DNA from 2 places in the Kitasatospora sp. NEAU-CNBT7 genome. Region 2 is predicted to be linked to the other one. Evidence: riboswitches for the same ligand, from Rfam matches in the RefSeq annotation. Region 2 holds a riboswitch; the other holds the start of a gene.

Region 1 (5,715 bases), on a different contig from region 2:
GGGCAGGTCGTGCCGGGACGGGTAGGCGAACGCGATGTGCACCACCCGGCCCTGCCACTCGGGCCGGGTCCGCAGCAGGTGCCGGTAGGCGAGCAGGCCGCGGACGATGTTCTTGCTGAGCTCGGTCCGGTCGACCCGGACGATCGTCCGGCGCTCGCCCACCGCCTCCCGCAGGGTGGCCAGCCGGGCGTCGACGTCCGGCCGGTGGGCCCGCTCGCGCAGGAAGTCGGCGTCGGCGCCGAGGCCGTGCACCCCGAGCCGCGTGGTGCGGCCCGCGTGGGTGACGGTCAGCCGCTCCCGGTCGACCCCGGCCCCGAGCAGGTCGGCGCAGCAGTCGGCGAAGGCCAGCGCCCAGCGGCGGGTGAGGAAGCCCGCCCGGTCGGCGCCCAGGATGCCCTCCAGCACGGCCGCCCCGACGTCGTCCGGCAGCATCCGGTAGTACTCGGGCGGCGCCCAGGGGGTGTGCGAGAAGTGCCCGATCCGCAGGTCCGGGCGCAGCGCCCGGAGCAGCGCCGGGGCGAGCGAGAGGTGGTAGTCCTGCACCAGCACCGCGGCGCCCGGCGCGGCCTCGGCGGCCAGCGCCTCGGCGAAGGCGGTGTTGTACGCGGTGTAGGACTCCCACTCGCGGCGGAAGCGGTCGTCGAAGTTGGGCGAGACCGGGGTGTCGTAGAGCAGGTGGTGGACGAACCAGAGGGTGGAGTTGGCCACGCCGTTGTACGCGCGGGCGAAGGTGCCGGGATCGATGTCCAGCATCCGGACGGCCTGTCCGCCGACGTCGTGCCCGGCCAGGTCCAGCCGGCCGTCGGGCGCCTGTCGGGCGGCCGTCCGGTCCGCCTCGCCGAGCGCCGCGCAGACCCAGACCGCCGACGGGTCCTCGATCGCGGACAGGCCCGAGACCAGGCCGCCACCGCCTCTCTTCAGGGTCAGCGAACCGTCGTCCTCGCTGCTGAAGGACACCGGGCCGCGGTTGGAGGCCACCAGGATGGGGGCGGCACCGGGCTGACTCGAACGTGCGGACGCGTGATCGGCCATACTGCCAAGCTTGCCGCGCGACCCCGGGTGCAAACCACTCAGCACGCGGCGAGCCGCCGCGGGCGGCCGGTCCCGGCGGTCAGCCGCGGCGGTCCCGGTACTCGGGCAGGGTCCGCACCGGCGGCCGCTCCACGGCGCCCACCGGGTGGGTGTGGGCGGTGAAGTCGCGGGTCGCCGGATCGCGGGAGAACTGGGTGAGCATCGGGTGCACCAGGCCGTCCTCGGCCTTCAGCCGGTGGGTGCGGTCCAGGCGTTCCAGCGCGGTGCGGTAGATGGTGGCGGCCATCCGGCCGAGCGCCTGGCCGTCCTGGTGGCGGTGGTGCCGGACCCCGACGTCGACCTGCGCCAGCGCGTCCAGCCCGACCGCGTCCAGGGCGTCCACCAGCAGGCCCAGTTCGACCCCGTACCCGGTCGGGAAGGGCAGCCGCTCCAGCAGCGAGCGGCGGGCCGCGTACTCCCCGCCCAGCGGCTGGACGAAGCCGGCCAGCTGCGGCCAGTGCAGGTTGAGCAGCGGCCGGGCGACCAGCTCGGTGACCCGGCCGCCGCCGGCCGGCACGACGGCGCCCGCGGTCTCCAGCGGGCGGTCGTACATCGCCTTGACCAGCTGGATCCCCGGGTCGGTGAGCAGCGGGCCGATGATCCCGGTGACGAAGGCGGGGTCGAACTCGCGCAGGTCGGCGTCGATGAAGCAGACGATCTCGCCGCGGGTGACCAGCAGCGAGCGCCACAGCACCTCGCCCTTGCCCGGCTCGGCGGGCAGCCGCGGCAGGATGTCGTCCCGGTGCACCACCCGCGCCCCGGCGGCGGCGGCCCGCTCGGCGGTGCGGTCCACCGAGCCGGAGTCCACCACCACCAGCTCGTCCACCAGCGGCAGCCGCTCCATCAGCTCGGTGCGGATCGTGGTCACGATCTCGCCGACGGTCGGCTCCTCGTCCAGGGCCGGCAGCACCACGCTGACGGTGCCCGCCGCGCCCGCCGCGCGCTTGGCGGCGACCAGCGTCCCCACCGGTCGGTCGGCCGCCCGCCAACTGCGGCGGCGCAGCCAGGACGCCACCTGGGGCTGAACGTCGGGCCGGGGCTGGTCGGGCAAGGTCTCGCTCCTCGGAATGGTCGGCGCCGTCTCGGGGACCGGACGGCATGAGGTGGTACCGGGGCCTTCGGATACAGTCTTGGTAATGCGATCCGACCTTCGCACGTCGGGGTGGGTCGCTGTGCACGACCACAAACGCGCTGCCGGTGGCAACACCGCGCGCCACATTGCTCATCCAGAGGGACTGAGGGAACGGCCCGTTGAAGTCCCGGCAACCTTCCCGTCCGGCGAAGCGACCGTCAGGTCGAGGCCCCGGCGGGACAGGTGCCAATTCCGGCCCGTGGCGCGCCCGCACCACGGGGAAGATGAGGAGAGAGGCCTCCGCCACCATGGCTACCGCTACCCCCGTTGCCGCCCCCGCAGTCGACCTCGGCCCCGCCGCCGCGCTGTCCTGTCGGGAGTGCGGCGCCCGCACCCCGCTCGGCCCGCACTTCGCCTGCGCCGAGTGCTTCGGCCCGCTGGAGATCGCCTACGACTTCGGCTCGTACGAGGCCGAGGAACTGCGCCGGCGGATCGAGTCCGGCCCGGCCTCGATCTGGCGCTACGCCCCGCTGCTGCCGGTGCCCGCCGACGTCGCGTCCAAGCCGAACCTGAACCCGGGCTGGACGCCGCTGGTGAAGGCCGACAACCTGGGCCGCGAACTCGGCTTCACCGCCCAACTGCACGTCAAGGACGACTCGGGCAACCCGACCCACTCCTTCAAGGACCGGGTGGTCGCCTGCGCCATCGAGGCGGCGCGCGCCTTCGACTTCACCACCCTGTCCTGCTCCTCGACCGGCAACCTGGCCGGCGCGGTGGGCGCGGCGGCGGCCCGGGCCGGCTTCAAGTCCTGCGTGTTCATCCCGCACGACCTGGAGCAGGGCAAGGTCGTGATGGCCGGGGTGTACGGCGGCGAACTGGTCGGCATCCAGGGCAACTACGACGACGTGAACCGCTTCTGCTCCGAGCTGATCGGCGACCCGGCCGGCGAGGGCTGGGGCTTCGTCAACGTCAACCTCCGCCCCTACTACGGCGAGGGCTCCAAGACCCTGGCGTACGAGATCTGCGAGCAGCTCGGCTGGCGGCTGCCGGAGCAGATCGTCATCCCGATCGCGTCCGGCTCCCAGCTCACGAAGATCGACAAGGGGCTGCAGGAGCTGATCCGGCTCGGCCTGGTCGAGGACCGCCCGTACCGGATCTTCGGCGCCCAGGCCGAGGGCTGCTCGCCGGTCTCGGCCGCGTACAAGGCCGGCCACAACGTGATCCGCCCGGTCAAGCCGGACACCATCGCCAAGTCGCTGGCGATCGGCAACCCGGCCGACGGCCCGTACGTGCTGGACATCGCCCGCCGCACCGGCGGCGCCGTCGAGGACGTCACCGACGCCGAGGTGGTCGAGGCGATCAGGCTGCTGGCCCGCACCGAGGGCATCTTCGCCGAGACCGCGGGCGGGGTGACCGTCGGCGTGCTGAAGAAGCTGGTGGAGACCGGTCAGCTGGACCCGGCCAAGGAGACCGTCGCGATCAACACCGGCGACGGCCTGAAGACCCTGGACGCGGTCGCCGACGCCGGCCTGACCGCCACCATCCGGCCGACCCTGGAGTCGTTCCGCGCCGCCGGTCTCGCCTCCGCCTGAGCCCTCCCCCCACCCCGCAGCAAGGAGTAGCCGCCCATGAGCGCCACCGTCCGCATCCCCACCATCCTGCGCACCTACACCGACGGCCGGGCCGAGGTCACCGCCGAGGGCGCCACCCTGGCCGAGGTGGTCAAGGACCTGGAGCACAACCACCCGGGCATCTCCGCCCGGATCCTGGACGACGCCGGACAGCTGCGGCGCTTCGTCAACGTCTACGTCAACGACGACGACGTGCGCTTCGACGGCGGCCTGGACACCGTGGTCAAGGACGGCGCGGCCGTCTCGATCATCCCCGCCGTGGCCGGCGGCTGCTGACCCTCCCGCACCCGGCGGCCGCGGCCGCGAATACCCGCACGCAGCAGCTCCGGGCCGCTGCCGGGCCGGAATCCCCGAATTCCGCCCCGGCGGCGGCCCGCGGCCTTTGCGGCGGACATTTCCCCATGTGGCTGGGTATAGAGTGCGGGGCACCGGGGTGTTCGAGGCCGATTCGAGGGGGCCTGTACCCGCCCGCCGGTCGGGTACGCAGCGCCTGTCCGCTCGTTGAGACCCGCCGCATCGAACGTGAGGCCGATCTGTCAGGCCGCCGTCATAATTATTTCGGCAATTTGCGGCATTGGTCCGCGATGTCCGGCGTCAATTGCTCGCAAGTGCCGCTTTCATCCCGTCATATCCCCTGCGGTCCGTAGCTTCTGCCCAAAAGTTGGGCCTGTTGCAGAGGGCGCATGTCCGGATACATTCAGCCGCGGTCGACGCATTCACCCGCGTTCCGGTCGCCCTCCGCGGGCCTCCGGGCGGTGGTCTGCGGCGTGCACGGCTGCGCCCAGGGGGGGTTCCCCGGGCCGGCCTTCCAGACCTCTGGACCCGCACCGTGCGGGTCCGTGAAGGGCCAGCACAGCACAAGGGGAGTTCGGAATGGCTCAGGGCACCGTCAAGTGGTTCAACGCCGAGAAGGGCTACGGCTTCATCGCGGTCGACGGTGGTGCGGACGTCTTCGTCCACTACAGCGCGATCCAGATGGACGGCTACCGCACCCTCGAAGAGGGCCAGCGGGTCGAGTTCGAGATCTCCCAGGGGCAGAAGGGTCCGCAGGCGGACATGGTCCGCGCGCTGGTTGCGTGACCTCTTCGACCTGCGGAACCTCGGCTCGGTCAACGAGCTGGCGGCCACAGATCAACGGCAGCAGGCCCGTACGGCATCCCCGTGCGGGCCTGCCGCCATGTCGGGACACCCCGCGAACGGGCTTGCACTCGCCACCCGAGAGTGCTAATCATTGGCGTTAGCACTCACAGCATGAGAGTGACAACGGATCGGGTCGGTGAGGCCCCCCGGGAGCGGTAGGGGACAGGACCCCCGCTCGCAGGGCCGTCCGTCGCGGGCACCCTTCGGTCCGGTGCAGTCGATCGCGTCCCGGAGGACCACTTCACATGGCAAAGATCATCGCGTTTGACGAGGAAGCTCGCCGCGGCCTTGAGCGCGGGATGAACCAGCTTGCCGACGCCGTCAAGGTGACGCTTGGCCCCAAGGGCCGCAACGTCGTCCTTGAGAAGAAGTGGGGCGCCCCCACGATCACCAACGACGGTGTCTCCATCGCCAAGGAGATCGAGCTCGAGGACCCCTACGAGAAGATCGGCGCGGAGCTCGTCAAGGAGGTCGCGAAGAAGACCGACGACGTCGCGGGTGACGGCACCACCACCGCCACCGTGCTCGCCCAGGCCCTGGTCAAGGAAGGCCTGCGCAACGTCGCCGCCGGCGCCAACCCGATGGCCCTGAAGCGCGGCATCGAGAAGGCCGTCGCGGCCGTCTCCGACCAGCTGCTCGCGCAGGCCAAGGACGTGGAGACCAAGGAGCAGATCGCCTCCACCGCCTCCATCTCCGCCGCCGACACCCAGATCGGCGAGCTCATCGCCGAGGCGATGGACAAGGTCGGCAAGGAAGGCGTCATCACCGTCGAGGAGAGCAACACCTTCGGTCTGGAGCTCG
Region 2 (5,715 bases):
CCACGACGGGTGGGCCGGAGTAGCATCCGGGGTGAACGTGGTCCGGATCACACCGGCCGCGCTGAGCCGACACGCACGACACCTATTAATGGGGACGAGCACCCGGGAGCAGGGCCCATGGCGCACACGACCGACGAGACGCTCACCGTTCTCGTCTACAGCGACGACCGCAACACCCGCGAGCAGGTGACCCTGGCACTCGGCCGCCGGCCCGCCGCCGACCTCCCGGAGATCGAGTACCTGGAGTGCGCGACCACCCCGGCGGTGCTGCGCGCCCTGGAGAAGGGCGGGGTCGACCTCTGCGTGCTGGACGGCGAGGCGGTGCCGGCCGGCGGGCTCGGCCTCGGCCGGCAGCTGAAGGACGAGATCTACGGCTGCCCGCCGGTGCTGGTGGTGATCGGACGCCCGCAGGACGCCTGGCTGGCCGCCTGGAGCCGGGCCGACGCCGCCGTCTCGCACCCGGTGGACCCGGTGGCGCTGGCCGAGGCCGCGGCGACCCTGCTGCGGGCCCGGGTGGCCCGGCGCACCCCCGCCCACCACTGATCCGGCGGGCTCCGCCCCGACCGGTCGTCTCACCAGGAGAGAAGCCGTCCGGACATTCCGGCGCGGGCGCCGCGCCGCTCGCTAGGCTGGCTCCGACCCGATGACGACGTACCGATCGAGAGCTGGAGTCAGCCATGGTGAACGTGCACCCTGCGAACGGCGGCGACGACCCCGCGCAGGTGGTCCGCACCTGGCCGGACGTCCTGAGCGCGCTGCTGAAGGGGGAGGACCTCGGCCAGGCCGACGCGGCCTGGGCGATGGACCGGATCATGACCGGCGAGGCCACCCCGGTCCAGGTGGCCGGCTTCATGGTGGCCCTGCGGGCCAAGGGTGAGACGGTCGACGAGGTCTCCGGCCTGGTCGACGCGATGTACGCGCACGCCGAGCCGCTGCACATCCCCGGCCCGGCGGTGGACATCGTCGGCACCGGCGGCGACCGGGCCAAGACCGTCAACATCTCCACCATGTCGGCGATCGTCGCGGCGGCCGCCGGGGCCAAGGTGGTCAAGCACGGCAACCGGGCCGCCTCCTCCGCCAGCGGCTCCTCGGACGTGCTGGAGCGGCTCGGCATCCGGCTCGACCTGAGCGCCCGCCGGGTCGCCGAGGTGGCCGAGGAGACCGGTCTGACCTTCTGCTTCGCGGCCAAGTTCCACCCCGCGATGCGGCACGCCGCCCAGGCCCGCCGCGACCTCGGCGTGCCGACCGCGTTCAACATCCTCGGCCCGCTCACCAACCCGGCCAAGGTCACCGCGCACGCCATCGGCTGCTTCGACACCCGGCTGGCCGGGCTGATCGCCGGCGTACTGGCCCGCCGCGGCTCCACCGCCCTGGTCTTCCGCGGTGACGACGGCCTGGACGAGCTGACCATCTCCACCACCTCCCGGATCTGGCTGGTCAGCGACGGCCAGGTGACCGTGAGCGGCTTCGACCCGCGGGACGTCGGGATCGAGCCGGTCGGCCTGGAGGCGCTGCGCGGCGGCGACCCCGAGTACAACGCCGCCGTGGTCCGGCGGCTGCTGGCCGGCGAGCGCGGCCCGGTCCGCGACGCGGTCCTGCTGAACGCCGCCGCCGCGCTGGTCGCGCTGGACCTGACCGGTGCGCCGCTGGCCGAGCAGCTGGCCGCCGGCATGGAGCGGACCGCCGCCGCGATCGACTCCGGCGCCGCCGAGGCGACCCTCAAGCGCTGGGTCGAGGCGACCACCCGCGGCTGACCGCCCACCGGCGAGGGGCCCGTGCTGCCACGGCATCGCGGGCCCCTCGCGCCGTCCGGATGCCGGAACGGTGTTTGACCACTCTCCGGAAGCTGGCCTAGAGTCCGTGCCAGGTCATGAGTGACAGCGACAAGCCCCAGCTTGCTGTCCGGCAACCCTCCGTCCGTGGCGGGGTGCCCTGGGTGAGGACCGGGCCACTCGGCGATCCGTCCGCGTGGCAAGCGCGGACTTCCGGCATCGCACTCCCGGGGTCCTTTCCCCAGGAGGAGTGCATCCCGTGACCCTTTCCACCGACCTCTGCGCCACCGGCCTCACCACCCCGCTCGCCGTCCTCGGCCACGACGTCCAGGTCCCGCTGGTCAGCGGCGAGAAGGTCACCTACGCCGCGCTCGACTACGCCGCCAGCGCCCCCTCCCTGCAGCGGGTCTGGGACGACGTCGCCGCCTACGCCCCCTACTACGGCAGCGTGCACCGCGGCGCCGGCTACCTGTCGCAGCTGTCCACCGACCTGTTCGAGCAGAGCCGCCGCACCGTCGCCGACTTCCTCGACCTGCGCGAGGGCGACCAGGTGGTCTTCACCCGGGCCACCACCGACTCGCTCAACCTGCTGGCCGCCGCCGTGCCGGCCGGCACCCGGGTGTTCGCCTTCGAGACCGAGCACCACGCCTCCCTGCTGCCCTGGCGCCGGGCCGGGATCACCGTCGGCTACCTGCGGGCACCGCGCTCGCACGCCGAGGCGGTCGCCGCGCTGGAGGCCGCGCTCGCCGAGGCGGGCGACGGTCCGAAGCTGCTCTGCGTCACCGGCGCCTCCAACGTCACCGGCGAGCTGTGGCCGGTCGCCGAGCTCACCGAGGTCGCCCACCGCCACGGCGCGCGGGTCGTGCTGGACGCCGCCCAGCTCGCCCCGCACCACCGGGTCTCGGTCCGCGACCTGGACGTCGACTGGATCGCGTTCTCCGGCCACAAGCTGTACGCGCCGTTCGGCGCCGGGGTGCTGGCCGGCCGCAGCGACTGGCTGGACGCGGCCGAGCCGTACCTGGCCGGCGGCGGCGCCAGCCGGACCGTCGCCCGCGAGGTGGACGGTTCGGTGGCCGTCGAGTGGCACTCGGGCCCGTCCCGGCACGAGGCCGGCTCGCCCAACGTGATCGGCGCCTACGCCATCGCCTCCGCCTGCCGGGCGCTCACCGAGGCCGGGTTCGACGCGCTGCAGGCCCGCGAGGAGCAGCTGATCGAGCGGCTCAAGGCCGGGCTGGCCGGGATCCCCGAGGTCAAGGTGCTCAGCCTGTTCGGGACGGACGCCACCCGGGTCGGCGTGCTCTCGTTCGTGGTGGAGGGCTGGAACAGCTCGCACTTCTCGGCCGCGCTCTCCGCCGAGTACGGGATCGGGGTGCGGGACGGCCTGTTCTGCGCGCACCCGCTGGTGCGGACCCTGCTGGGCGGGCAGGAGGCGGCGCCGTCGGAGTGCGGCGCCCCCGAGGCCTCACTGCCCGGCGAGCGCAGCCTCAACGCGATCCGGGTCAGCTTCGGCGCCGGCACCCCGGACGAGCACCTGGAGCGCTTCCTCGGCGCCGTCCGCGAACTGGTCGCCGACGGCGCCCGGTGGACCTACCGCAACGAGGGCGGCCGCTGCGTCGCCGACACCCGCCGGGCCTGAGACCGCCGGGCGGGCGTGCCCGGCCTACTCCAGGCCGAGCGCGAACGCGGCCTCCAGGTCGTGCTGGGAGTAGGTGCGGAAGGCGATGTGGGTCTCCGTGTGCTCCACCCCGGGGACCTTGTTGACCTGGCCGGGGATCACCTCGGCCAGGTCCTCGTGCTGCCGGACCCGCACCATGGCCACCAGGTCGTAGCTGCCGGTGACCGAGTAGACCTCGCTGACGCCCTCGATCGCGGCGATCGCCTCGGCGATCTCGGGGATCCGGTCGACGCTGGTCTTGATGAGGACGATCGCGGTGATCACGCTGGGCTCCTGTGTGAGGGGACGGGCCCAGCGTATCCGCCGTCAGGTGGGGCGTCTGCTGCCCCGCGCACACCCGGCCCAGGCGAACAGCCACCCGGCCGAGAACCCGATCACGTGCACCAGGTACGCCACCCCGGAACCGCCCGCCCGCACCGACCACCACTGCAGCGCGAACCACAGGCCCAGCACCGCCCAGGCCGGGAACCGCAGCGGCAGGAACAGCAGCACCGGCACCAGCGTGGTGACCCGTGCCCGCGGGAACAGCCGCAGGTAGGCGCCGAGCACCCCGGCGATCGCCCCGGAGGCCCCGACCAGGGCCCGGACCCCGTCCGGGGACCCGGCCTCGGCGAGCGCGTAGCCGTAGGTGGCCAGGTAGCCGACCGCCAGGTAGCAGAGCAGGAAGCGGATCCGGCCGAGCCGCTCCTCCACCCCCGGCCCGAAGACGAACAGGAACAGCATGTTGCCCACCAGGTGCAGCCAGCCCGCGTGCACGAACAGCGAGGTCAGCACCGACAGCGCCGGGCTCTTGCCGGGGTCGGGCAGCAGCGTGCAGCCGTCCGTCGCGGGCGGCAGGGCGGTCAGCTGACCGGCGGTCAGCGGGTGCCGCCCGATCAGCTCGGCCGGGACGGCGCCCCAGCGCTGCTCGTACCGCTGCTCGGCGCAGACCCGGTCGGTGCCGGTGCCGTAGGCCGGGTTGAGGCCGAAGCTCGGGCCGAGCAGCAGGACCACGGCGCTCAGCGCGATCAGGCCGAAGGTGACCAGCGGCGGGCGGGTGGCCGCGGCGGCCGGCGGCGGGGGCGCCTGGTCGAGTACGGGAAGGACCATCCGGGGAGCATTCCTCGCCGGGCCGCCCGCGACACCGGCGGCTACTGCGAGCGGGTGAGTGCGGGTTCCGAGACCGGTGGCGGGCCGCGGGGGCCCAGGCAATAGGCTGGTGCGCCCGGAACCGGATCATCCGAGAGGACCGCCGATGAGCATCGCCGCCCCCACCGCCGAGACCCGCTGGCGCTGCACCCTGTGCGGCAACCTGACCCGTTTCGACGTGACGCGCTCCGCCCGGGTGGTCGAGTACCTGCACTTCGACCTGGCCGGCGAGTCGAAGGTGGAGGAGACCGAGGTGCTCAGCGAGACCCTGGAGTCGGTCCGCTGCCGCTGGTGCAACGCCGTCGACCAGGTCGAGCTGGTGGCCCGTCCGGGTGCCGAGGAGGGCGCCGCCGGAACCGGTGGCGAGGGATCCGCCGACCCGGCCGGGGAGCAGCCCGGCGCCTGACCCCGGGCCCCGGGCGGGCCGCCGCCGATGTGTGGCGTGCTGTCGGTGGGGCACGGTAGACGGGACAATTGCAGAGAGCGGTGAGTTCCGGGGCAGCGGCAGACGGCCGTACGGACCCCGCCGGACCAGGATCGGAGCCGAGGACGTGGTGGACGCAGCGAGGGGGCCCGCCGAGCCGCAGGGGCAGCAGCCCGCCGCGGACCCGGCGCTTCCCGGCACGGACCCGGCGCTTCCCGGCACGGACGCAGGCACGGCCCCGGCCGGCTCCCCGGCCGAGGAGGCAGCCGGGGAGGCGGCCGGGGCGGCCGAGGCCGCCGAGCACCTGGACCGCCCGCTGCCCGAGGGCGTCCGCCGCCGGGTGGTCGGCCTGGCGGCCGACGCGCTCGGCGGCATCCCCGCCGCCGACCTGCCCGCCTCGCTGCGCCAGTACGCGAAGTTCACCCCCGCCCGGCGGGCCAAGTACGCCGGGACCGCGCTGGCCGCCGCGCTGGAGGCGGACCCGGTGTTCCGGCTGCGGATAGCCGACCGCCTCCGCCTCGGCCAGCCCGACCTGGTGCGGTCCCTGGAGTCGGGCACCGTGCCCGGCGCGGCCGACCCGATGGACGTGGCCGCCGGCGCCTACCTGCTGCGGACGGCCGGCTGGACCCGGGTGGTCGTCGAGGCCGGCGAGGAGGTCGAGCGGGCCGGGGCCGAGGGCGCCGCCGCGGAGGCCGCCCGGCTGGTCGAGAAGCTCC

The links. Region 2 has a riboswitch for S-adenosylmethionine ahead of AC2TEW_RS34370 (aminotransferase class V-fold PLP-dependent enzyme). Riboswitches for the same ligand answer to the same signal wherever they lie in the genome.
Region 1: it holds a riboswitch for S-adenosylmethionine, as region 2 does, so the genes downstream of both, thrC (threonine synthase) here and AC2TEW_RS34370 (aminotransferase class V-fold PLP-dependent enzyme) in region 2, are expected to answer to the same signal.

What each region holds. Positions count from the first base shown of each region.
Region 1 is NZ_JBXQQB010000006.1:285,755-291,469, reverse strand. It holds gene AC2TEW_RS11310 (alpha,alpha-trehalose-phosphate synthase (UDP-forming)) at 1-1,032, opposite strand, end outside; gene AC2TEW_RS11305 (glucosyl-3-phosphoglycerate synthase) at 1,112-2,122, opposite strand; SAM riboswitch class I at 2,291-2,434, shown strand; gene thrC (threonine synthase) at 2,452-3,735, shown strand; gene AC2TEW_RS11295 (ubiquitin-like small modifier protein 1) at 3,772-4,050, shown strand; gene AC2TEW_RS11290 (cold-shock protein) at 4,648-4,854, shown strand; gene groL (chaperonin GroEL) at 5,160-5,715, shown strand, end outside.
Region 2 is NZ_JBXQQB010000042.1:31,871-37,585, reverse strand. It holds gene AC2TEW_RS34380 (hypothetical protein) at 118-543, shown strand; gene trpD (anthranilate phosphoribosyltransferase) at 678-1,754, shown strand; SAM riboswitch class IV at 1,867-1,984, shown strand; gene AC2TEW_RS34370 (aminotransferase class V-fold PLP-dependent enzyme) at 2,032-3,408, shown strand; gene AC2TEW_RS34365 (Lrp/AsnC family transcriptional regulator) at 3,433-3,711, opposite strand; gene AC2TEW_RS34360 (rhomboid family intramembrane serine protease) at 3,754-4,536, opposite strand; gene AC2TEW_RS34355 (hypothetical protein) at 4,682-4,981, shown strand; gene AC2TEW_RS34350 (NYN domain-containing protein) at 5,127-5,715, shown strand, end outside.